Regions from separate parts of the Sanguibacteroides justesenii genome, predicted to be linked through region 1. Evidence: riboswitches for the same ligand, from Rfam matches in the RefSeq annotation. Region 1 holds a riboswitch; the other holds the start of a gene.

Region 1 (12,518 bases):
TCTTACGTGGGAGGAGATTTTTGGATGTACAGACTCCCGTTGATTACCCGCTTAAACGGGTTCTCCTCTCTTAAAGAGGTAAGAGGTACCTTAACTATTTACTCCGTGCCTTTTGAGTCATTCTCCGATTTCTCCTCATTAAAAAGAGTTCCCAGATTGGCTATCAAAAATAATGATGCCCTGAAAGATGTAAATATTTCGAATTTGGAAAATCTTACTTCAATGGAATTCGAAGGGATAAAAAATGAAGCGACCTTAACCGGTAAAGAAATTTTCCCGGGCTATATCAATGTCACCACATCCAATATCCTTATAAAAGGGATTAAAGAGGTCGACCGATTGAGGTATTACATCAATATACCGGATCAGGACAGGACATTGGATATTGAAAAAGTAAACGGCGATTTCACGTTATTGGTCTACGGCCTTACAGGAAGCTTTAATTTACCCCGGTTAACGGAAATCGGCGGAAAGCTGGATATCCAAATTCAGAATAAGATCACGCTCGATTTATCCGCTTTGAAAAAATTAGGAAGTTTAAAAGCAGAAGGAGTCAACGTCGACATCTTAGCACTCCCGGTATTGGAAACGGTAAAAGGTGATTTCAATATAACCACGGCAAACTATCAAAGCAATATGTCAGATGTTCAGGCTCCCAAACTGCAAAGCGTGGGCGGCATGTTTGCCTTATGCGGTTTCAGCTCTTATTACAGCAACAAATACATAACCGACCTAAACGGTTTCAGTTCCTTGAAGAGTGTAGGCAGTATTAAAATTCAACACAACATGATGTTGACCTCATTTAAAGGAATAGAAGGCGTCATCTCCTCTTTGGAAGCAGCCCAATGGAAGGTTTCCGGCAACGGATACGATCCGACTTACCAAGATATGGAAAATGGCTTATGGGATAAACCCTGATAGAAAAGTCCTGCCTGAAAAAACGGGCAGGACAATCACATTATATTTATCTATTTTTATATCTATGAAAATTCATACCCTATTCGTCGGTCTTATTCTTCTTTGTTTTTCCTGCAAAAACCAACCATCCGGTTCAAACGCAGCCGGGGCTCCGATCCCCCTGAAACACGCCGAGAATCTCGTGCTGTTCCCGATTGAAGACTACACGATAGCCCAACTGCGTAATCCCTGGGATACTACTAAAATATTACATACTTACATTTTGGTTCCGAAAGAGAAAAAAGTTCCGACTCATCTCCCGGAAGGAACCGTAGTGAAAATCCCGTTGTCTAAGGCGATCGTCTACTCTTCCGTCCATTGCAGCCTGCTTCGGCAATTGGGTTCAATAACAAGTATCGTCGGCGTTTGCGATCTCCAGTATATCAAAATACCGGAAATACAAGAAGGATGTTCCTCAGGGAAAATCGCCGATTTGGGAAGCAGCATGAATCCCGATATCGAAAAAATCATCGATATTCACCCGGATGCCATTTTACTCTCTCCTTTCGAAAATAGCGGCGGCTACGGACGAATTGAAAAATTGGACGTACCGGTCATCGAATGTGCCGATTACATGGAAACCTCTCCCTTGGGACGGGCGGAATGGATGCGCTTTTACGGATTACTATTCGGACAGGCAGCAACAGCAGACTCTCTCTTTTCAGCGGTAACAAAAGAGTATAAGCGATTATGTCAATTGGCCTTGACGGCACCGTCAAAACCCTCCGTTATCAGCGAACTAAGAAGCGGATCGGCCTGGTACGTGCCGGGTGGAAAAAGCACGATGGGACAACTGTATTCGGATGCCGGCGCCCGCTATCTATGGAGCGACGACCCCCGGAGCGGATCTGTTCCCCTGGCCTTCGAAGTTGTTTTCGACCAGGGACACGAGGCCGATTTTTGGCTGATAAAATACAATCAGCAAACAGACAAGACTCTTCGCGAATTAAAATCGGACTACGCTCCCTACGCCAAATTCAAAGCCTTCAAAGAGAAGAACGTGTACGGATGCAACACGGGTAAGGTCGCTTTTTACGAGGAGTCCCCCTTCCACCCCGAATTATTATTAAAAGACCTGATAAGTATTTTTCATCCTGAATTAGTGAAAGATTATCAAGCATATTATTTCCAAAAACTGACGGAATGAATACCTCACACATGACATCTCCCGGCCGAAAATTCGGAATATTACTAACAGGCACCATCCTGGTGTTGTTGTATGGTAATTTGATCATAGGTTCCGTCCATATACCCGTTGATGCCGTTTGGGACATCTTGTGCGGACAGGAAGTCGAAAAAGCGAGTTGGAGATTTATTATTTGGGAATCACGCGTTCCCCAATGTATTACGGCCCTATTATGCGGAGCGGCATTAGCGGCTTCCGGTTTGATGTTACAAACAGCCTTCAACAATCCTTTAGCCGGCCCTTCCATCTTAGGAATTACGACCGGATCCAGCTTGGGAGTCGCCCTTGTCATGTTATTGGGAGGAGGCATTATTTCAGCGGGCGCATTCAACTTATCCGGTTTTTTTTCCGTCATTCTGGGAGCTTTTATCGGTTCCATGGTAGTTATGGGAATGATTCTGTTTTTCTCTACACTGACGAAAAGCAATATCATGTTGTTAATTATCGGTATTATGATCGGCTATATAGCTTCTTCCGTCATTGCTCTGTTGAACTTTTTTGCCACGGCGGAAGGGGTACACTCTTATATTATATGGGGGATGGGAAATTTCGGCGGAGTATCTATGGAACAATTGCCCTTTTTCTCCGCTACCTGTCTCATCGGATTGCTCCTCTCCTTATCATTGACAAAACCCCTGAATGCCCTTCTGTTAGGCACTCGATATGCCGAGAACTTAGGTATAAACATCCGCCGTATCCGTCATATGCTACTGATCGCTACCGGGCTATTAACAGCAGTCACAACGGCCTTTTGCGGTCCTATCGCTTTTATCGGCTTAGCTGTTCCTCATGTCGCACGACTCCTGTTGGGCACCTCGAACCATAATTCTCTCCTTCCGAACACCATGCTGCTGGGAGGGGCCATTGCCCTATTATGTAATCTGATATGCGTATTACCGGGGGAATCGGGCATCATCCCGTTAAATGCCGTAACGCCGGTATTGGGAGCCCCCGTGATCATTTACGTCATCATTAAACAACGCAAGATCCAATACTTCAACTAATATGCAAAATAATCCCATCGTACGGTCGCGGGACCTGACCATCGGATACAGGAAAGGCCGGAAAGAGACGAATCCAATCCAGCAACACCTCTCTTTCGAACTCCATAGAGGAGAATTAGTTTGTCTGTTGGGACCCAACGGGGCCGGTAAATCCACGCTTTTACGTACACTCGCATCATTCCAACCCCCATTAACGGGAGAAGTGCAACTCGAAGGGAAACCTTTATCCGACTATTCGGAAAAAGAGCGTTCCCGAAAAATAGGGGTAGTACTCACGGACCGGACACAGGCCGGAGGATTGACCGTCTATGAATTAATCTCTTTAGGACGTCAACCGCATACCGGATTTTTCGGACGACTCCATGCACGTGACCACAAAATCATCGAAGAGGCTATGAGTTCCGTGGGGATAGAAAACAAATTCAATAATTACGTTGCCGAACTATCCGACGGAGAACGACAAAAAACGATGATAGCCAAAGCATTGGTCCAGGAATGTCCGGTAATTCTTTTAGATGAACCCACCGCTTTTTTAGACGTAACGAGCCGAATAGAGATCATGCAACTCCTGCATACCCTTGCTTACCGACAACAAAAAACGATTCTGTTATCCACCCATGATATAGAACAAGCCCTTATTCTGGCGGATCGGCTATGGTTGCTATCGAAAACGGAAGGATTACGTTGCGGGGTAACGGAAGACCTGATTTTCGATAACAGCATGGATACGCTATTCGACCGGGAAAAAATAAAATTCGACCTTACCCAGGGAAACTATTATCCGCCCATACGGGGAGATCGCCATATCATCGTCGAGGCGGAAGACGAAACCTTAAAACATTGGGCGATCAACGTTTTAAACAGAAACCATTACATATGCCTTTTCTATCCCTACCCTTCCACTCTTTACCCGATATTAAAACTAAAAACGGCCCGGGAGATGAGTTTTCTTCCCTCCGGGGGAGAAAAAATCCCCGTACACTCGTTCGAAGAATTGACCGATCTTTTAAAATCCCTACCCTAACTTAAACCTTCCCGAGAAACGATGGTCCTCTGCAGCACTCCGAAAACGTCCATCCCATGTCCCAAAAAATGAATTTTCATTTTCTTTACCGAGGCTTTTTCATACCCGTAAAAAATCTATCTTTGTAAAATAAACCAAACGAAATCTCCGGAAAACATCGGGTATAACCCGGATAATATCGAATTCATGAAAGAAAGTTTATTTATTCCGTTATTATTGACTTTACTTGCAGGATTGGCAACCGGTATCGGTAGCCTGATCGCTTTTTTCACCCATCACACGAACAAACGTTTTCTCTCCTTTTCGCTGGGACTCTCCGCGGGAGTAATGATATACGTCTCTTTCGTGGAAATCTTCCAACAGGCGGAAACTTCCCTTACGGCCGAGTTAGGTTCAAAATACGGTATGACCATGACGGTCCTCTGCTTCTTCGCGGGAATGTCATTGATCGGTATCATCGATCGTCTGGTACCTTCCTTTGAAAATCCTCACGAAGTTCGTTCCGTAGAAAGTATGGATACCCCTCCCCCCAAGGATACAAAATTGATGCGCATGGGACTGATGACGGCCCTGGCCATCGGCATCCATAACTTCCCGGAAGGTATCGCTACTTTCACGGCTGCAGTGGAAAGCCCGACTTTAGGAATTGCAATAGCCGTCGCTATCGCCATCCACAATATCCCGGAAGGTATTGCCGTTTCTGTTCCTATTTACCATGCAACCGGAGATCGTAAAAAGGCATTTCGTTATTCCCTTCTGTCCGGCCTGGCGGAACCGACCGGTGCTCTTCTGGCTTATTTAGTACTCATGCCCTTTATGTCGCCCGTCCTGATGGGATGTATCTTCGCAGCCGTCGCAGGTATCATGGTCTTTATTTCCATAGATGAATTACTTCCTGCCGCCCGGGAATACGGAGAACACCACATCTCCATCTACGGACTTATCTCCGGAATGGGAATCATGGCTTTAAGTTTAATTTTATTGGCATAACCAAAAAGATATGGAACATACGCACGAACATCACCACCATAGAATCACCAGTCTAAATAAAGCTTTTATCATAGGGATCACGTTAAACACGGCTTTCGTGGTCGTTGAATTCGTTGCGGGATTCTGGTTTAATTCTTTGGGATTACTCTCGGATGCGGGACACAACTTAAGCGATGTCTTCAGTCTTGTATTGGCCATGCTGGCTTTCCGGCTTTCCCGCGTACAAGCCAATACCAAATACACGTACGGCTACAAAAAAAGCACGGTCTTAGCCTCCCTTTTAAATGCCGTCATCCTGTTGATTGCCGTAGGCTTCATCTTGGGAGAAAGCATCAACAAACTATTCCATCCTCAGCCGGTCGACGGAGACGCCGTCGCCTGGGTTGCCGGAGTCGGAGTAGTCATCAACGGGATCACGGCCTGGCTGTTTATGAAAGATAAAGAAAAGGACCTGAACGTAAAAGGAGCTTATCTACATATGGCAGCAGATGCCTTGGTCTCCATCGGTGTTTTGGTCTCCGGATTGATTATCGCCAACACGGGATGGAATATCATCGATCCGCTTATCGGGATCGGAATTGCCGTCATCATCGTTTATTCCACTTGGGGATTGCTGCGAGACAGTATTCGCTTGTCCTTAGACGGGGTTCCCGCCGGAACCGATTACAGACAGGTCGAAAAAACCATTGCCTCTGCCCGCGGGGTAAAAGGATTTCATCATTTGCATATCTGGGCTTTAAGCACGACCGAAACCGCTCTTACCGTACACGTCGTCATCGATGACATGTCCCAAATGGAAACCGTAAAATGCGATTTGAAACATGAATTGGAGCATATCGGCATTATTCATGCCACGTTGGAATTTGAAGCACCGGGATCTCATTGCAAGGATTGCCAAAAAGAATATTCAGACTAAAATGTTTCCCAAAAATGAAAACTTTATTAAATAAATATCATACAAAATTTTCCTATTCATACACACAAACAACTTAATATAAGTTTATTAACAATATATCTCACTTAGAATTATTGTTAAAAACAAAAATTACGATATATCCTATCTTATTTTTATTTACTTTCGTCATGCATTCGGTTCACGTTTGTGATTAATAGGGAATCCGGTGAAAATCCGGGACTATACCCGTAGCTGTAAGCTTTTTTTGTTTTTCGATCAAAAGATCCACTGTCGGGTAACCGATGGGAAGGAGGTCGAAAATAGCGAGTCAGAAGACCTGCCGATTGCGATATATCCGTAACTTTCGGGTGAAAAGCGAGGAGAAGGCTTGCCTATCGGACTATTCTCATTTTACCCAAGGTTATAGTAAATTTATTTATTCATTACTAAAACCTTTAAGAATGAACGAAAACAGCTCTTTTTCAAAAATTGTAAAACGCAACGGGGAGATTTGCGATTTTAAAGCGGAAAAAATCGAACAAGCGATTTTTAAAGCTACGCGAGCAACGGGAAACCCTCATCGTAAAACAGCACGCGAACTCTGCAACAAGGTGATTGAAATTCTAAAAACCGACACCCCGGAAGGAGTCATTCCCCACGTGGAGATCGTACAGGACACGGTTGAACAGGTACTCTTGCAACACGGAGATTTCAATTTATTGAAAATTTATCTGCTTTACCGGAAACAACATGAACAGATCCGGAATTCCAAGGTATTGCTTACCAATATCGAAGTGATGGACGATTACCTGACTTTAAGCGACTGGAAAGTAAAAGAGAGTGCCAATTCGTCCTATTCTCTACAAGGGTTAAACCAACATATCTCCACCCAGATCACGTCCAATTACTGGTTAAACAATCTCTATCCGGAGAGAATATCCGAAGCTCACAAAAGCGGGGCCCTTCATATTCACGATCTCGGATTTTTAAGCGTGTATTGTGTCGGATGGGATCTGAAAGACTTACTAACAGTCGGTTTCAGGGGAGTTGAGGGAAAAGCCCAAAGTAAACCGGCCAAACATTTCCGGACAGCTTTAGGACAAATTGTCAACTTTTTCTATACCATGCAGGGAGAAGCCGCCGGGGCTCAGGCCTTCTCCAATTTCGATACCTTCCTGGCCCCTTATATCCGCTACGATCAATTGGATTACAAACAGATAAAACAATGCTTACAGGAGTTTCTGTTTAACTTAAACGTACCGACACGAGTCGGCTTCCAAACCCCTTTTACCAACATTACCATGGACCTAACTGTTCCGGATTTCTTAAAAAACGAACCGATTGTTCACGGCGGAGAAATCAAGGAAGAAGTATACGGCGACTTCCAAGCGGAGGTCACTTTACTGAATAAAGCATTTGCCGAAGTAATGTACGAAGGTGATGCTTCCGGCAGTCTCTTCTCCTTCCCTATCCCGACCTACAATATCACTCCGGATTTTGATTGGAACAATCCCGAATACGAAGGGATATGGGAGATGACGGCCAAATACGGGATTCCCTATTTTTCCAATTTCGTGAATTCCGATATGAAACCGGACGATGTCCGCAGCATGTGCTGCCGTTTACGCTTGGATAAACGGGAATTGATGAAACGGGGAGGAGGACTGTTTGCTGCCAACCCGCTTACCGGGTCCGTGGGTGTCGTTACTATCAATCTGCCCCGTTTAGGTTATGAATCCGTATCGGAAGAAAACTTTTATCAACGTCTACGTTATTTGATGGAAATCGCTAAAGATAGCCTGGAGATCAAACGAAAAGTCATTGAACGTTATACCGAAAAAGGACTTTATCCCTACTCCAAATACTACCTCAGACACGTACACGAACGTTACGACTGTTTCTGGAAAAACCATTTCTCTACCATCGGGATAAACGGAATGAACGAATGCTGCCTCAACTTCTTAGGAGTACCTATCACCCATTCGGACGGAATAGAATTCGCTCAAAAAACAATGCTTTTCATGCGGGACATTTTAACCGAATTTCAGGAGGAGACCGGCAACATCTATAATTTGGAAGCCACTCCGGCAGAAAGTACCTCCTATCGTTTTGCTTTACTGGACACGGCCGCATATCCGGACATTATCGTGGCCAACCGGAAAGAATTCGAAAAAGGAGCACAACCTTATTACACGAATTCCACCCATTTACCGGTACATTTTACGGAAGACCTGTACGAAGCACTCGAACAACAGGATCAGCTTCAAACCCTTTATACCGGAGGAACCGTCTTCCACGTTTTTACCGGGGAACACCGGACTTCCGCCCAAGCCGCTAAAAACATGATACGGAAAGTAACTTCCGCATTCCGGTTACCCTATATCACGCTCTCGCCTTCCTTCAGCATATGTCCCTCCCACGGTTACATAGCCGGAGAACATTTTACCTGCCCCCAATGCGGAGCGAAGTCGGAAGTATACAGCAGGATCGTCGGCTACATGCGTCCAGTGAGTCAATGGAACAACGGAAAACGGGCCGAGTTTGACGACCGGAAACATTTTGACAACAGTATCACGGAAGAAATTGCGATATGCGAATCGGAGGATTGATTAAACAGAGCCTGATCGATTGGGAAGGGAGAGTGACCGCCGTTATATTTACCCAGGGATGCAATTTCCGGTGCGGTTATTGTCACAATCCCTCCCTTGTCCTACCGGAACTTTTTACGAATAATCAAAAATGGACGGAAGCGGAACTATTTTCGTTTCTGTCCAAACGCCGACAATGGTTGGACGGAGTTGTTATCTCCGGAGGCGAACCAACCCTTCAACCTGACCTTATTCTTTTTGTCCAAAAAATAAAAAAGTTAGGGTTCGACATAAAATTGGACACGAACGGGAGCAATCCCGACCTTCTCCGAGAACTTATTGCCGGGAAACGGATCGACGCAATTGCCATGGACATAAAATCCGCGTTAAACCTAACTGCCTACCGGAAAATAAGCCCCAATATAAGTTCCGAATTGCTGGACAAAATAAAAGAGTCTATTCGTATCATTCGGGCTTCAGGTATAGAGTATCTTTTTCGGACAACCGTTATTCCGGGTTTACAAACGGAAAAGGAACTGGAAAATGTAAAAAAGGAGTTCGAAAAAGATCCTTTTCTTTTACAGGAGTTCCGGAATGGGGATATCTTAAAAAATTACTTATTGCAATTGAATTCCTAACTTCCGGAAGTTCTTGTGCAATCCAAAAAGCACCAGAATATCTCTTCTTTCAAGTATCAGATCACTTGGCAGCTCGGGAAGAACCGTAGGCTTATCCTCTTTTTCCTGCAAACGTTTCAGGGTTATCAATTTCAAACCGAACTCCCGCTCGAAATCCACATCGCCTAATTTACGACCGACGAATCCGGCAGGAACTTCCCATTCGATAATCACGTGATCGGTATCGACCACGTAAGAATCGATGGTCGTTGCCAACTCTACCTTCAGGGCAAAAAAATCGGCATATTCCCACTCCGGATTGATAATCTCCGTAATACCCATCGTCTCCATAATCGTTTTGTGAACCTCCGACATGGCTCTGGCAACGATACGCTTGACTGCAAATTGTTTCAACAGGGCAAGTACGTACAAAGAGGTACCGAAATCCTTACCGATGACCACAAACACGATATCCACATCTTTCAAAGGTAGAGATCCCAAAGCCTGTTCGCTCCGGACGTCCAAGGCAATGGTCGTCGTAATGCTGTCCTTGTACTGATTGATTTTATTCAAATCGTTGTCAACTCCGATCACCTCATGTCCCAAAGCCGTCAAACGCTGTGACAAAGCCAGTCCAAAATGTCCTAAACCGATAACAATGCACTTCATATCATTCAAACATTAACTTCATTCATACTTATAATATCACCGTATCGTCCGCATACCTGTACAACTTCTCCTGCCGCTGCTTGACAACACCCGATAACAACGTGATCAATCCTACCCGCCCCACGAACATCGTGAGACTAATGATTATTTTTCCCGCATCACTCATAGCCGGGGTAAAATTCAACGAAAGCCCTACCGTTCCCAAAGCAGAAAAAACTTCAAATACGATTTGAACGAACCTCCCCTGAGGTTCCAGTATCGAAAGCAGCATAACGGCCAAAGCCGTCCACGCCAAAGACAAAAAGATAATCGCCTGAGCCCGATTCACATTTAAACGGGTTAATTGTCTCTTACCGATCTCCACCCTATCTTCTCCCCGGAGAATAGCGATAACATTCTTTAAAGCGATAACGAAGGTAGTCGTTTTTATTCCCCCGCCCGTAGACATCGGAGAGGCTCCGATCCACATCAATAAGATAAATAGAAAAATCGTAGCCTGATGTAACGCAGCCATATCCACATTATTAAATCCTGCCGTTCGAGTCGTCACGGAAGCCATAAACGAGGTAGCCAACTTTCCTTGCCAGGATAGACCTTCCAGGGTATTACCATCTTCAAAAAACAAAAAGAACACCATTCCCAACACCAATAAGACCAAGGTTGTCGGCAACACGATCCGAGTAGTGGTGCTCACGATATGAGCCCTATACTCAACTTTTCGTTTTCCATGAAACAAATACACTAAAAAACACCGTATCTTATATTTAAAATAACTTCCGTAATTAAACAATATAGGAAATCCCAGGCCGCCGAAAACGATCAGAAGACCTAACCAAACTTGTAATCCATAAACATTTCGAACCAAAGGATCATACAAATTTCCGGGCAAAGTAGAAAAACCAGCGTTACAAAATGCCGAAACGGCATGGAAAAGGGAAAAGAAAAACTTATCCTGAATTCCTTCCACATCCTGAATTTGCAGATAGACTATATACACCCCGACAGCCTCTATCAGTAAGGTTGTCGTTACCGTGTAAAACAAGGTTCTGAAAATATTATTCAGGGAAGATTCGTTCAACAAGTTTTTAAGAGCTAACTGATCCCGGAACGTCGTTTTCCCCAAAAAGGACATGGCGAAGAAACTGGTAAACGTCATCACCCCGATCCCGCCTAACTGAATCAACAATAAAAGGATCACATCCCCTGTCGGGGTAAAAACTTTTGCCGTATCAAGTACCGTCAATCCCGTTACGCACACCGCACTTGTCGCCGTAAAAAGGGCATCGATAAAACTGATTTTCTCGTAAGTAGCCGTGGGTAGTTTCAACAAGAAGGTCCCGATCAAAATCAACATCAGAAAACTGATAACGAACATCATTTCGGGACGGACATTACTTTTGAGCACGACAAAGAACTCTTTTGAAAGATAGATCGTGCTCAGAATCAAAACGACCGTATAGGTTACGATTCGATTCAACCGATACAGTACCGGATTCCGCGTTATCACCTCAGGGATCGAAAACCGGTATTCGGCAATAATCAAACCAAGTAAAACAATCAAAAAAAAGACCTCTAACCAGAAGCCTTTTTCTTCCCGCAACAATTTAAAATTAAGGAGGAACCGGATGGTAAGAAAAATAAAAAAGAGATTGGTTATCCCCTTATACATGCTATAAATCTCCTCCTGATACGCCGAAGCTCCCTTAAAACCGAATTTATAAACGACTAAAAAGATAGCCACAAATGAAGCCATAAACAACACGACACGCCCCGCTCCCTCCAAAATCGTTTTTGTTATCCGGTAAAATTTTCTAAATTGATATTGTATTTCCGTTGAAAACATAACTCCTATTTTCAGCAAGAATAAACGTTATTAAAATCTCTTTAGTTTCATTCTTTTCTGCGAAATTCGATCCCTGCTTCCAAATGTAACCATTTGTTTCGATTTGACCAAGTAGTTTTTCATGTTTGAACAGGCAAGGCCGAAAACCCGATAGATAGAACGGCGCCCGGCCCCTTAGACCCTTCCCGTATACCGTGATTTATTTCATAAACACGAAATAGACGGCCAAAACGAGACAGATACAGGCCGCCAAATGATTCCATTGAAAGGTAACACCTTTGAAGAATAGCATAGAAAAAAGGATAAATATCGCCAATGTGATTACCTCTTGAATAACCTTTAACTGCATCAACGAAAAAGGACCGCCATTCCCTTCAAAACCGATCCGGTTGGCTGGAACCTGAGCACAATACTCGAAAAAAGCAATCGCCCATGAAAAGAGGATTACGCCGATAAGCGGCCAATGACTAATTATTTTTGTCTCTTGCAATTTCAAGTGTCCGTACCAGGCAAAAGTCATAAACATATTAGACACCAAAAGTAATCCGATCGTATAAACCCCTTTCATTTTCTTCTTGTTAACACATTTATATTCTCGACATATAGACGATAATCTCCCTCAAAGCAGCACAAAAATATAAATTTTATTACCTTTGTTGATAATGATTGGGAGCAAAGTTCATTTTTAATCGCCATTTGTCATGAAAGCCAATAAAATTCAAAAAATCGAGATACGGAATGTCTG
Region 2 (12,518 bases), 130 kb from region 1:
ACGAATCCCCAATATAGGATGCCGAATAAGAGGCTTTTTAGAATTGGGCTTGTTTTCATAAGATAGGATATTGTAGGATCGTTATTCTCGCTATTCCAAATAAAAAAAGTATGATTAGACGCTATATCTTATAATAAAATGCTTTAAAGGTAGAAAAGTATTATCGTCTTTTAAGAATAAATATAAAAAAACGAACAAGGGATTAACTTATTGGCCTGCGATTGGGGGATATGTAACGGTTAATTCACCGATCGGTAGTTAATCTTTTCCTGTAATTACAGGATACGAGCACCCGTACATGAAAAATAAGTAGATATAAAAATGATTAAGAGATTAGATTGAGGTAATCACCTAATCTCTTAATCATAACATTACCGGAGTTTCAATGATCCGTTTACTTTTCCTTTACCCATTTAACGGCATCGGCAATCACGAGCTGAATAAATGAATAACGATATTTCTCTGATGTAAAAGGATGATCTACTCCCCTGTCGTCCAACACAACACGGGATTCTCCGGCCGGCAGGTTAAACTTGCCCAGCGATACCCAGGCTTCTTCCGGTAAGAGGTAGAGGTTTGACAAATCGAAATTTCCTTCTTGAACTTCTAAGATTATTTCCTCTTTTCCTTGGGGAGTGTAGACGGTATAGTAATTTTTCATCCCCGGGAAGTCGGTCGTATATATATCTCTTCTTGATGTCGTATAATGAGGCCGATAGATAAATATTTCGTATTTTCCGGCTTCCGGAAGGTTGGCAGTCCATTCGGCTTTGAATTGGCCGGTACCGACTTCTTTTACAAATGCGCTACGGATACGATTGCCGTACATTCCTTTTTCTAATATAGGATTCCAAGCGTTAGCTTTAAGGTTTTGCGGGTTGACGTATTCCTGATCGCTCTCGTTTCTGAACAGATCGGCTAATCGTTTTCGGTTGTTTGCCGAATCGATCAACTGGAAATTCTCGTCCTCGTTGTCGACGACGATCTCTCCCGGGGGATAGAATTCATTTCTATCGATCGGCGTGACTCCTTCTTTCGGTACGGGACCTGAGAAGGGGAACTCTCCCGGGGAAAATAAAATGTTATCATTGGGTAAAATGCCCGAAAAGTTGGTGGTCAATTCTAACCGGTGTTCGATGTTTGCATGAATGACGATTCGTTTAAATTCTCCGGGTTTGATCAGGTAATTTCGGTCGTATCCGGTTATTGCACCGTACATATCAGTTATAAGGAGTGAAACGATACCGTCCGTTTCACTGATATTGCCCACCTTGAAATCGATGATCCGTGTCTTTCCCGTCGTTTTGAGGGAGAGGTCTTTTATCGTTAACAGGGGTATCTGGTGGCTCGTGTACCACTCGTCCATGTAAGGTTTGATGTTCTGTCCGAACCGTTGCTCGAATTCCTCGAGGAACGAGTCGAAATCGGTTTCTTGAAAACGGATACGCTCGTTGAATTCATGCATGAAACGGTTTAAGGAGTCCCAGGTGGTGATTGTCGCAAGGTAGCCTAATAAATGCGAAACTTTTAAAGAAATGGCCGAACTTTGTTCCCTGCTGTATCCTTCCGCGATAATTCCTTTCAACCCCTTCTCTGCAAAATGATTTAATATTTTCGGACTTATTTTGGATTCCGATAGTCTCGGGTTTATCATATTATTGAATATCAATTCTATACCCTGGTACGAATCGGACGTGAGGCTGCTATTGTAATTCGAGAAAATGTTTTTTATTCCTATCCTACTAAGAAAAGCGGGCATTTGGCGGTACAGAACGTATTCCTCTACGCTTTCGTCTTGATTAGGATCTTTGGAAAAAGTACCGGGATGGGTTGATTGTACTCTGCATAAACGTTCCCAGAAAAGAGCCATTTCCGGTTGGATGTTATCGCTAAACGAATTGTTATCGCTAAACGAAGTTTTGTTGGTCCAAAAATAGGAGGAGGAAGGAACCTCGATCAATTTAAAATATTTAAAGGGGTAAGGGATGGGAGTATTGTATTCGATTTCATTTTTACATTCATAAAAAATCTCTTTTAAATTTTTCTCCCGGTCCGGGTTATCTTTTTTCAAGGCTTCCCATTCATCGAAATATTTCATATAGAAACTATTTCCCGGATAAGTGTAAAACTCGACGGTAAGGGAATCTACGGTGATCGCCCTTTTCTCGTAATTCCCGATACAGAGGGTTAACCCGGTCAGGTTTTGTAAATTGTTGAACGTGACGTTATCGCCCTCTCTCGTCGGTTTGCCTTGCGATAAAACGGTCATCCCGCCCGGGTTTTTGACATGGAGGGTATAATCCGTGAAATTAGTCTCTTTGGATGCCTGCAACCAGACAGGGGGAACTGCCGTCGGGTACCACATCACTTGCGGCAGAAGCAAGGTGTATTTATCCGATACAAAAGCCGTACGGTTACCATAGTTTTCACCTTCACGATCGGTGCGGGGAGAGAAGAATTTGTCGTCGGGGATGTTTACCTGATAAATATCCTCGTCGATCGTTCCCCCGTACGTGATCTCTATCTCGATATTTTCCCCGGGAGCCAGGGGACGCTTGATGACGATCACCTGCCGGTCCCTGTGAAAGGGAAGGTTTTGTCCCCCGGATTCGATCTTGTCGATCTTTAATCCCGGGTTTAGGAAGAGCAGAAGTTGCTCCATTGTTGTTTTTTTCCGGTTTTGGATTTTCATCCGGCTTGTTGCCGAGAATTTATCTCCCCCGGGTCGATAGGTGATATCGTGCTCAATTACACGAGCCTTGGGATATTCATTGTATTTCAAGAAAGTTTCGCGATACCCGATCCTGTTTTTCAAACGGCTTTGAAAGTTGGTAACGTATATAACGCCGAGCCCCACGGCCAGTACGAAACACAGGAAAGCGGGAATGGTTAAATAACGTTTTTTACCGGGAGTACCGGGTTGTCTTTTCGTGAAGGGTACGGCGAAGTAGAGCAGGCTTATACCCAATAACAGGATCGCACCTCGCTGGAGCAGGTAATTCTCCATGTGCATGAACCCGACTAAGGTGGAAAAAGAGTTCGGCAGCGAACTTCCCCGGAAATCGAATATCCCGTGAAGAGGCGTCGTCAGGTAGGTGTACGCTAAGTAGAGAAAAACGATCAGGATAAGCCAGCTGACGAAAGGGTGTTTAACTAACCTGTTTACCAATACGGATAACCCGGTAATAAAAACAAGCGTGGGCAACACGTAAGTGAGTAGATAAAAAAGATTTACCCACAAGTTAACGGGAGAATCCGGTATTAATATTCCCGTAGACATTAAGCTAATTACAAAGATGACATCTATCGCGAAGAACGGGATAAGAATACCCAAAATTTCTCCGAGAAAAGATCGGCCGTTACCGATGGGCCGTGCTGAAAGCACTTCCCGGGTTTCGGCTTTTTTCCGTTTCCTATGGATATCGCAGACGATAAAAGCGACAATTATCGATTGGAACAAGTTTAAAAAGTGAATCCCGAATAAAGAAAAGGAGGATGCAAATACAAATTTTCTCCAATTGATGTATTCGTATTGGTAAGTATCCAATAAAGGTAAGCCTAAAGTATATATGAATACCCCGAAAATAAAGAGATAAAATAACCAGTTTCTTTTTACTAACTTGCTCTCATAAGTTATGGCAGCTTTTAGAGTTGTTTTTTCCATCATTGCAGGTTTTGTTTTTTTGTGATTTATTTTTAGTACGTCCCAAAGATATAAATAAAAAAACTATTATGTAATACATAGTATTGTTAAAATAAGGAAAGATTGTTCGAGTATAAGATTCGGAACGGATTAAATGTCGAAAAAAACAGAAGCGAAAAGGCTTTTGTCGTATTTCTGATCGAGAATTACGCGTTATAAGCGAATATAGTGTAGAAAATAGAGATTATCAGGAGCGTAAGTAAACAAACCATTTGGTTGATGCGGGCGGCACGACGAAAGTCCGCGCGGGAGAGTTCCCGATCGTTGGTCCCGATATATGGCTTATCGACAAGTATACCGTGGTAGATGTTGGGTCCCCCGAATCGGCAATCCAAACTTCCGGCCATTGCGGATTCCGGGTAGCCGGAATTAGGGCTGGCGTGCTGCCGAGCGTATTGCCGGATAAAATTGAAGATTCCTTTCCGATAACCGACGATGGCAATAAACAGGGCTGTTATCCGGGCAGGGATATAATTGAAAATATCATCAACGCGAGCCGAACAACATCCGAAATCTTTGTATTTGGGATCTTTGTAACCGACCATAGAGTCGAGGGTATTGATCATTTTATAAGCCATCATAGCGGGAAATCCGCCGAGCGCGTAAAAGAAAAGCGGGGCAACGACGCCGTCGCTTAAATTTTCGGCCATGGTTTCCAAAACCGCCGTGTATATTTTTTTCGGGGGAAGTTGAGAGGTATCTCGTCCCACGATCCAGGACAGACGCTTGCGTCCGGCTTCTACTCCTTTTTTTTCCAACGTATCTATGACCTCTCTTCCTTCTTGGATCAAACTGTGGTTGGCTAATCCGTAGAAGACGAAAGCGGAAGCGACGATATAATAGAAGACAGGTGAAATTTTCCAGGTTAGGATTGAAATTCCCATACCGATCCCCCATATGAAAAGCGGTAGGAGCAGAGCTACTAAACATCCCTTGGTTTTTCGATAATTTCCTTGATTCAAATGACGTTCGCACCAGTTGATTAAGTTCCCGAAAGCCACGACGGGGTGAGGAAGTTTGCGAGGATCTCCGAAAAGCAGGTCCAGGATGTAACCGGAGATTAAAGGGAGCAAAACAGGTAGAAGGGACATGGTCGGAAGATTTAATACGGTTTCGTTTTGGCAGGAGAACCTTCGTTGGCCCCAAGTTCTTGTAATGCCTCTATCAGCAGGCCGTTTTTAAAATCGGTCAGGGTATTTACCCGGAAATAGCGGTTGTTTAGTCCCCGGAAATTGGAGGCATCCCGAATCAGAAGTCCGTATCTTTCAAGGAGGATATGTTTTAGAACCGTTGAATTCCAGTCAGTCTCGACTAAAAAGAAGGAGGTTTCGGAGGGTTGGGGACGGAATCCCGGAATCTTTTGCAGGGCTGTCACGAATGTTTGCTTTCTGCGTAACAGATGTTGTGTATCGGGAAGTAGGTCCTCTCCATGTGTCAAGAGGTATTTTCCGACTTCAATGGCAAGAGCGTTTATACTCCAGGGTTGTTTGAACTTTTTAATCCGGGAGATCAGTTGCTCGTTTCCTAACAGGTAGCCTAACCGGAGTCCCGGAATGGCAAAATTCTTGGTCATGGAGTGGATTACTAATAGATTCGGAAATTGTTCCAGCAGCCCTTCTGCCGGATAAGCAGAAGGGGCGAAATCAATAAAGGATTCATCCACAACAAGTGTCATTCGGGGGTGATGTCGGAGTAAATTCCGAATCTGGTCAAGTTCCCATACTCGTCCGTCCGGATTATTCGGATTACAGATAAACATGAGTTCCGGTTCGGGACAAATTTTTCCTATTTCTTCCGGAGTACATTCCCGTTCGGAAAAAGGGATAAAAGCGAGTCGATGTTTATATAACGAACAGGCGTCTTCGTATTCTGTAAAAGAGGGGATCGGCAAACAGGTATTGGCTCCCGTAAAAGCATGAGCGATGAGGTAGAAGAGCTCGGTTGCCCCGTTACCTGCAATTACATTCTCGGAGGAGATTCCATAATGCCGGGCGACTATTTCCACAAAAGATCCCGCATCGGGTTCCGGATAATGGAGGATCTTGTCCATTTGTTGCAGGATAACCGATTGCAATAGGTTGATATCTGTTTCGTACCAGACATTCGTGGAAAAGTTCGCTTTTATCTCTCCGGCGGCCTTGTATATATCATCTCCGTGTCCGTGTATCATCGTTCATCTGTTTTTAAAGTGGAATAGATATAGGCTAAGTCTACGGCAGCCCTCACGTGATCGGCCAGTAAATCGTATTGCCTGTTTTTGTAGGCGGCATAATCGAATTCGGATGGAGCCATCGGGGTCAATCCTTCCGCCAACTCATTTAGAACGATACTGTTGTCTAATATACCGTGTAGGTAGGTGCCCCAACATTTATCATTGAGAAGGTATCCGTCTTCTCGCCCGTCGCTCAATCTATTTAAAGGTGATGCCGGAGAATCGTTCAAAAGAGTCGTCCCTCCCATATGAATCTCGTAGCCTTCGCAGGTATTTTCGAGTCCTTTGAATCGAAACCTGCATTGGCGGGTGATCTTTTCCGGCTCCAACACGGTGACTGTCGGAAAAATACTTAATCCGGGAATCGCGTCGATCTCTCCTTCGATATGGAATGGGTCTTCTATTCTGGATCCTAACATTTGATACCCTCCGCATATTCCGATGATTTTCTTCCCCGATTTGTGGGCTTGAAGTATGGCATCGGCAATTCCGTTCGAACGGATATCCTGTAAGTCGGCTATGGTGTTTTTAGAACCCGGCAGGATAATGATATCGGCCTTTTCGATTTCCCGGGTATTGTTCGTGTAATAGGCATGAAATCTGGGATCTTGTTCCAGTATGTTGAAATCCGTAAAGTTGGATAGGCGTTTCAAGAGGATGATCGCCACGTTGATTTTTCCTTTCGTTGCCCGGTCATTTTTATTCTCGAGTGCCACTGAATCTTCATCTTCTATATGGATATCCCGGAAATAGGGAATGACTCCTACCACGGGAATACGGGTCAAATCGCGGATGATTTTTCTTCCTTCATCGAAAAGAGAGACATCTCCCCTGAATTTGTTTATGATAATGCCTTTAATCTGACGCTTTTCCTCTTCGTCGAGTAAGGCGATAGAGCCGTATACCGAAGCGAATACCCCCCCCCGGTCTATGTCGGCCACGAGATAAGTTGCGGCTCCCGTGCGGACAGCCATGCGCATATTGGTAATATCCCTGTTCTTCAGATTCAGTTCGGATATGCTTCCCGCTCCTTCTAACACGATAGGGTTGTATCGCCGGGAGAGGCGTTGGTAAGCCGCATAGGCCTGATTAAACAGTTCCGCTTTGTTGTTCGCCAGAAAATACTCTTTGGCCGTCATATTACCGATCGGCTTTCCATTTAAGACGACCTGTGAACTTTGTTCGTTCGTCGGTTTTAGCAACACGGGATTCATATCACTCTGCGGTGGAATCATGCAGGCTTCCGCTTGTACGGCTTGAGCACGTCCGATCTCCAATCCGTCCGGAGTGGAATAGGAATTGAGAGACATGTTTTGAGCTTTAAACGGGGCCGGATAATAACCGTCTTGTTTAAAAATGCGGCAAAAAGCGGCATTCACGATACTTTTTCCAGCATCGGAGCAAGTCCCGACGAACATGATGGGTTTTAACCGCATAAATAGAAAATTTTAAATTTCACTTGCCAGCTTAACACGATGCAAATATAGCGCGGTGCAAATTTATTTTGGTAGTTTGTAAGATGAATTTTTCAAATATTGTCGTTTAAGATTTTTTCTTGTATAGAAAAGATTGCCAACGTTCTTCTTCCGTCCCTTGTAAATCCATTTCATAGCGGGCCAGCGTGAAAAAGAGATCCGATAAGCGATTGATAAACCGAAGAATAACCGGAGTGACCTCCTCTTCTTTGTTTAATGTCCATAAGCGTCTTTCGGCTCGTCGGGCGATGGTGCGAGCCATATGACATTGAGCGGAAACGAGTGTTCCTCCTGGGAGAATAAAATGTGAGGAGGGATGACGGATGGCGGATTGCCATCGGTCTATTTCTTGCTCGCAGCAAATATCTAAATCTTCGGGAAGCGGATTCGGATTTTGGGGACGTAAGGCGGTAGGAGTTGCCACGTGGGACATAACGGTCATGAGGGATTTTTGAATGAAATGGAGCATCTCCTGCCACTCGTGCCTTTCTCCGATTTGGGCCCGGATAAGTCCGATACAAGAGTTCAATTCGTCCAGGGTTCCGTTGGCCTCGATGCGAGGATCGTCCTTGTCGACCCGTTTTCCCCCGTGTATTCCTGTTGTTCCTTTATCTCCTCCTTTGGTGTATATTTTCATGTCTGTAAGTGTCGATGGAATGTTTGTTTATAAAATCTGAAATAAAATGCAGGCCGTATTTTCCATAATTGGTAATTCGGTCATCTCCATGGCTTTTTTTCCTTGCAGGTAAGTGGCGATGGCTCGGTTAAAGGCTCCGTGGCCTACGGCGACGATTCGTTTTCCCTCGTGATATGTCTTTAAATACCGAATGAAAGCGGCAGCCCGGTTGAACAGTTCATCTACCGATTCGACACTATCCGGTAAATCGCTCCAATTTACATCGTCCAATTGTTGTCCCGTGTATACGCCCCAGTCCATTTCCCGGAGCAGGGGGGTCGCTTCAGGCTCCAATTCGTGAAATGAAGCGATTACTTCGGCCGTCTCCCAGCTTCTGGCCAGATCACTGCATACGACGGCATCCACTCTTTCATTTTTTAATTTCTCGGCTAACTTTCTTGCTTGTTCAATACCTAACGGGGAGAGGGTGCCCGGGAGTTGCCCTTGCAAAATATGTTGTTGATTTTCTAACGTTTCCCCATGACGGGTAAGAGTGAGTTCTATCATGGCATCTCTTCTTTGATTCTTTCCCGCGAAGGTAATAAACAAATTCAAGTTTTTGTTACTATCGTCTTTTTACCAATCTGATGATGTATTTTACGGATAAAACAATCCCGCTCACGGAGACAAAGGCACATCCGAGCAAAAGTCCCCACATGACGATTGTCCATAATACGGGACGATCGATTAGAAATTTGAAATCCAACCGGTGTAATCCCCGGAAGGCCCAGCGTTTCCAACGTCCGTTGTTATCATAATGTTGCGGTTGAAAAGATTTCAAATTATAATAATAGCAATCTCCGGATTCATTATCCAACGTTACTTTATAGACAGGTAGAGGTAAAGTTCTGCGACGGGAGATGTAATAGTTATCGTATTCTTCCATTTTGACGATGGTGTAGTGAACCGTATCGGCCGTCAGTTTCTTTACGGCAGCGTAGATCGTCTCTTCGGTGATTTGAAAAGGGCGTATCGAGTCGGCGGATGCATCCAGAATAATTTCTTTTTCCACTGTCCGTAATTTGTAAAGTGGTATATCGTTGTAATTACTCCAGGTAATCTCTTTTACAGGACCATGTGTTTTCGATACTTCGGCAATAGCCTTCCGGTAATCCAGATTATATTTTTCGATGGGAGGAGCAGCCGCGATGGAAGGACGGCTTCTGAACGCGTTACCTGCCTTTTTGTTATTGTTGAATAAATTGGAAAAGGTGGGTGATATGGGCGCCCATGCACTGAATAGCCAAGTACAGATAAAGATACCGAAAAAGAAACCGGTGATGTGATGCCAGCGGAACCACGGCTTTGTATAGGGAGAATGAAGAAAGCCTTTCCGGCGGGCTAGCCAGTAGGCTCGGATTCCGAGAAAGATTCCACTGATGCACATGATAAGGCTGAGTAAGCAACTCCAATACAAAAGAGTATCCCATTTTTGTATATCCTGTCGAATAGAGGTGATGTATAACCAATGGGGAATAGCTCCTATCCAGGCCCAAAAGCGTTGTTCCCGGGAAGAGAACTGTAGGATATTTCCGGTACGGGAAGAGATATAAAGTTGGTAATGTTCCGGTCCGTCAAAATAGAATTTGTAGATAGGCAGGTCTTTTTTCAATTGTCCGAAAGGAATCCATACCTCTAATTTGCGGAGTGTATCGACCTCGGTGATGTTACGATCCGGACACCAGTATTTGGCTCTCTCCTCGCAAAGGGAATAGATGGGAGAAGGGAGGATATAGGTACTGTCGGCGTAGAGATCGGTTACTTCACGCCATCTGCCGTAATGGAAAACCGGTTCGCCGAAGGGATTGTTTAAATTAAAGTTGTTCGAGAGTACATTTTGGGGTAAACGTTGCCGTATCTCGTTGATTGCGGGTAGACGAGAGGTATCCAGGGCTTCCTGGCGAGGAAGTCTTTTGTCCGGTCCTACCCGGGGAAAGGAGTGGTATATCAATACTATACCGGAAATGCACCATAAAAAACACAGTATACAGAGTAAAAGTCCGAGAATCCGGTGTACGTGAATAAAAAATTTAATCATATCTTTTTAGTTTATAGTTTTATAAATATGTTGCTTACTTCACGCCAGGAATTCATCGGAACTCTTATCGAATCGCTCGATAACGATTCAATAACGGCTTGATAGTTAAAATCTTTCATTTTTGATGAAAAACATTTCAGTAACGCTATCCTTAACCCCGAGCATATGCGTTAACTATTGGTTTCGGTAGGTCTCCTGACTCGCCCCGGATAGATACCTTCCCATTCCCTCGTATTCGCTGGAACAGTGGTGTAAGAATTTATCCGTCATATATCTTCTTTTCAGAAGAAGCGGGCATCACAGTAGCGGGTACTGTACCGGATTCTGACCGGTTTCCCTCTTGTGTGTTAGTTAGAATGATAACACAACACCAAAACGCTGCAAATGTACAATTTTTTTTGAAATGATGTTATTTCTGGAAAAATATCATGAAATAAAAAATGGTAATAGTGTTTCTAATAAAGAAATTTGTATTACTTTTGTGCCGTTTTGGTGCGATACCTCTTTTCTTGAGGTGAAACAGAATAGGGAATCCGGTGTGAATCCGGAACTGTACCCGCAGCTGTAAGTTCCTGTAAAAGAATTTTGTACTTCAATGTCACTGGTTGAAACCGGGAAGGCGGCAAAATTCGGAACAAGTCAGAAGACCTGCCAAAGCACGTAAACCATAGCTTTCGGGAACAAAAGCGAGAGGAGAAAGATAAATTTATACTTTTTACTCATGTACCCTTAAACTATGTTAATAATGCTTTATTCATTATTAATATATAGTTTTTATGAAAAAAGTTGTTGTACTAACATTATTGTTACTGGTGTGTGTCGGCTCTCTTTTGGCCGAAGATAAAGACAAAAGGAAAAAAAAGAGTATCACGGATTCGATTTTTAATATTGAAGAAGCGACGGTCTTGGGAAAAAAGAAAAGAATGGAATTAATGGGACTGAATGTACCTCTCAGATTCGTTCCGTTAAATGTATCTCTATTGTCTGCAAAAGTGCTTGAACGGAAAGGAATTACCGAATGGGTGGATGCCGTTCGTTTTCTGCCTGGCGTCCGACTGGGCAACCAGGGCGGTTTGTGGAGACGTTTTTACGTCGGAGGCTCCAATATGCCGGCCGTTTTAATGGTGGACGGTATTCGGGATGACCGGCAGAGTATTAACACGTTTCCTTTGGGGGATCTTGCTTCGGCGGAGTCTATCGAAGTGCTTCGCGGACCTGCAGCCATCCTTGCCGGTTACGGAGCCATGGGAGGTGTTATCAATATTGTGCGTAAGAAAGCCTCTCCCGAATTTTTGGCGAATGCCCGTTTCAGTTATGAGAGGTGGGATGTAAAGAAGGTAAGTTTGGGATTCGGCGGTAAATTGGTCGGACCGGTAGAGTACATGGCTAACTTGCATTACGCTACTTTGGGAGGTTGGCGTCGTATGTCTCCTCAGCGTTTATCCGGAATAGCGACATTGGGAGCTACTTTAGGCAAGAGCAGAGTTGATGTCGCCTTTGGTTTTGAAGACGACCATTATACGGTCGAATTGGGGGCTGCTCCTTATATGCCGGGGGATATGGTGGATATGGCTACCGATAAAGTGGTTATGCGTAAGGGAGATCGTCATCCAACAGCCGATTTCGGGCAGGTTTATAATGATTTTGCCAATGATTCGCATAGCCGGAAAGGGTATAATATAAAACTTGATTATGTTTATACCTTTACGAACGGTTTGAAATTGAAGGAGGTTTTTGCTTTTGATCACAGCTATCACCGGACTTCCGGAGTAGGAAGTCTTTCTTACAAAAGTGCGAAAACTCCCTTTGAAGGAGCGGATTACAAATATTATACGGAGAAGAACGGGGTTCGGGAAGCGACTTATGTGGATATAGATTCTTTGCGCCGTTTCGGGGCGAGCGGTTTTTTCCCGCGTCACGATACTTATAACAACACATTAGAGTTAACCGGCGATGCGGAAATAGCTTCTACAAAACACCATTATGCTATCGGTTGGAATTGGTCGTTATTTGATATGCGACAATATTGCGGTTGGGATAACGGAGATACCTACGGTCCGGGAACCGATGTGATGTTGTCCGTGAAAAATCCGGAACTTGTACAAGGGTACTGGATACAGAATGTATCTTCCATTTACTTGAGAAAATGGTATACAAACGGTATCTATTTCCGTGATGTATTTGAATGGAATGATAAATGGAAATTCATGGCTTCCGGGCGTATGGATTTTTACAAGAGAAGAATGATGGCCAATTTTCCGACGATCGACGGGAAATCGTTCGATTACGATAAAAAAGATATGGGAAAATGGGCGAATTTTCATGCCTCAGCTTTTACCTGGCATGTGGGAGCTGTTTATTTTCCCCGTCCAGAATTATCGATTCATATTGCCCACGGGTCAGCCTTTACTCCG

What was found. A riboswitch is a leader RNA that binds a small molecule or an ion and turns the genes downstream of it on or off. The one in region 1 is predicted to bind cobalamin.
Region 2: linked by a shared signal. The riboswitch ahead of DMB45_RS05055 (PepSY domain-containing protein) and the one ahead of DMB45_RS04495 (ribonucleoside triphosphate reductase) in region 1 are both predicted to bind cobalamin.

What each region holds. Positions count from the first base shown of each region.
Region 1 covers NZ_QJPL01000002.1:353,860-366,377, reverse strand. The annotation lists gene DMB45_RS04525 (hypothetical protein) at 1-918, shown strand, start outside; gene DMB45_RS04520 (ABC transporter substrate-binding protein) at 983-2,104, shown strand; gene DMB45_RS04515 (iron chelate uptake ABC transporter family permease subunit) at 2,101-3,147, shown strand; gene DMB45_RS04510 (ABC transporter ATP-binding protein) at 3,149-4,171, shown strand; gene zupT (zinc transporter ZupT) at 4,358-5,161, shown strand; gene DMB45_RS04500 (cation diffusion facilitator family transporter) at 5,172-6,077, shown strand; cobalamin riboswitch at 6,235-6,415, shown strand; gene DMB45_RS04495 (ribonucleoside triphosphate reductase) at 6,518-8,665, shown strand; gene DMB45_RS04490 (anaerobic ribonucleoside-triphosphate reductase activating protein) at 8,647-9,282, shown strand; gene DMB45_RS04485 (potassium channel family protein) at 9,262-9,930, opposite strand; gene DMB45_RS04480 (TrkH family potassium uptake protein) at 9,959-11,773, opposite strand; gene DMB45_RS04475 (DMT family protein) at 11,973-12,341, opposite strand; gene DMB45_RS04470 (AAA family ATPase) at 12,475-12,518, shown strand, end outside.
Region 2 covers NZ_QJPL01000002.1:479,864-492,381, forward strand. The annotation lists gene DMB45_RS05020 (hypothetical protein) at 1-59, opposite strand, end outside; gene DMB45_RS05025 (hypothetical protein) at 395-3,667, opposite strand; gene cbiB (adenosylcobinamide-phosphate synthase CbiB) at 3,850-4,794, opposite strand; gene DMB45_RS05035 (pyridoxal phosphate-dependent aminotransferase) at 4,806-5,873, opposite strand; gene DMB45_RS05040 (cobyric acid synthase) at 5,870-7,351, opposite strand; gene DMB45_RS05045 (cob(I)yrinic acid a,c-diamide adenosyltransferase) at 7,458-8,027, opposite strand; gene DMB45_RS05050 (histidine phosphatase family protein) at 8,055-8,573, opposite strand; gene DMB45_RS05055 (PepSY domain-containing protein) at 8,632-10,104, opposite strand; cobalamin riboswitch at 10,273-10,494, opposite strand; cobalamin riboswitch at 10,578-10,774, shown strand; gene DMB45_RS05060 (TonB-dependent receptor) at 10,881-12,518, shown strand, end outside.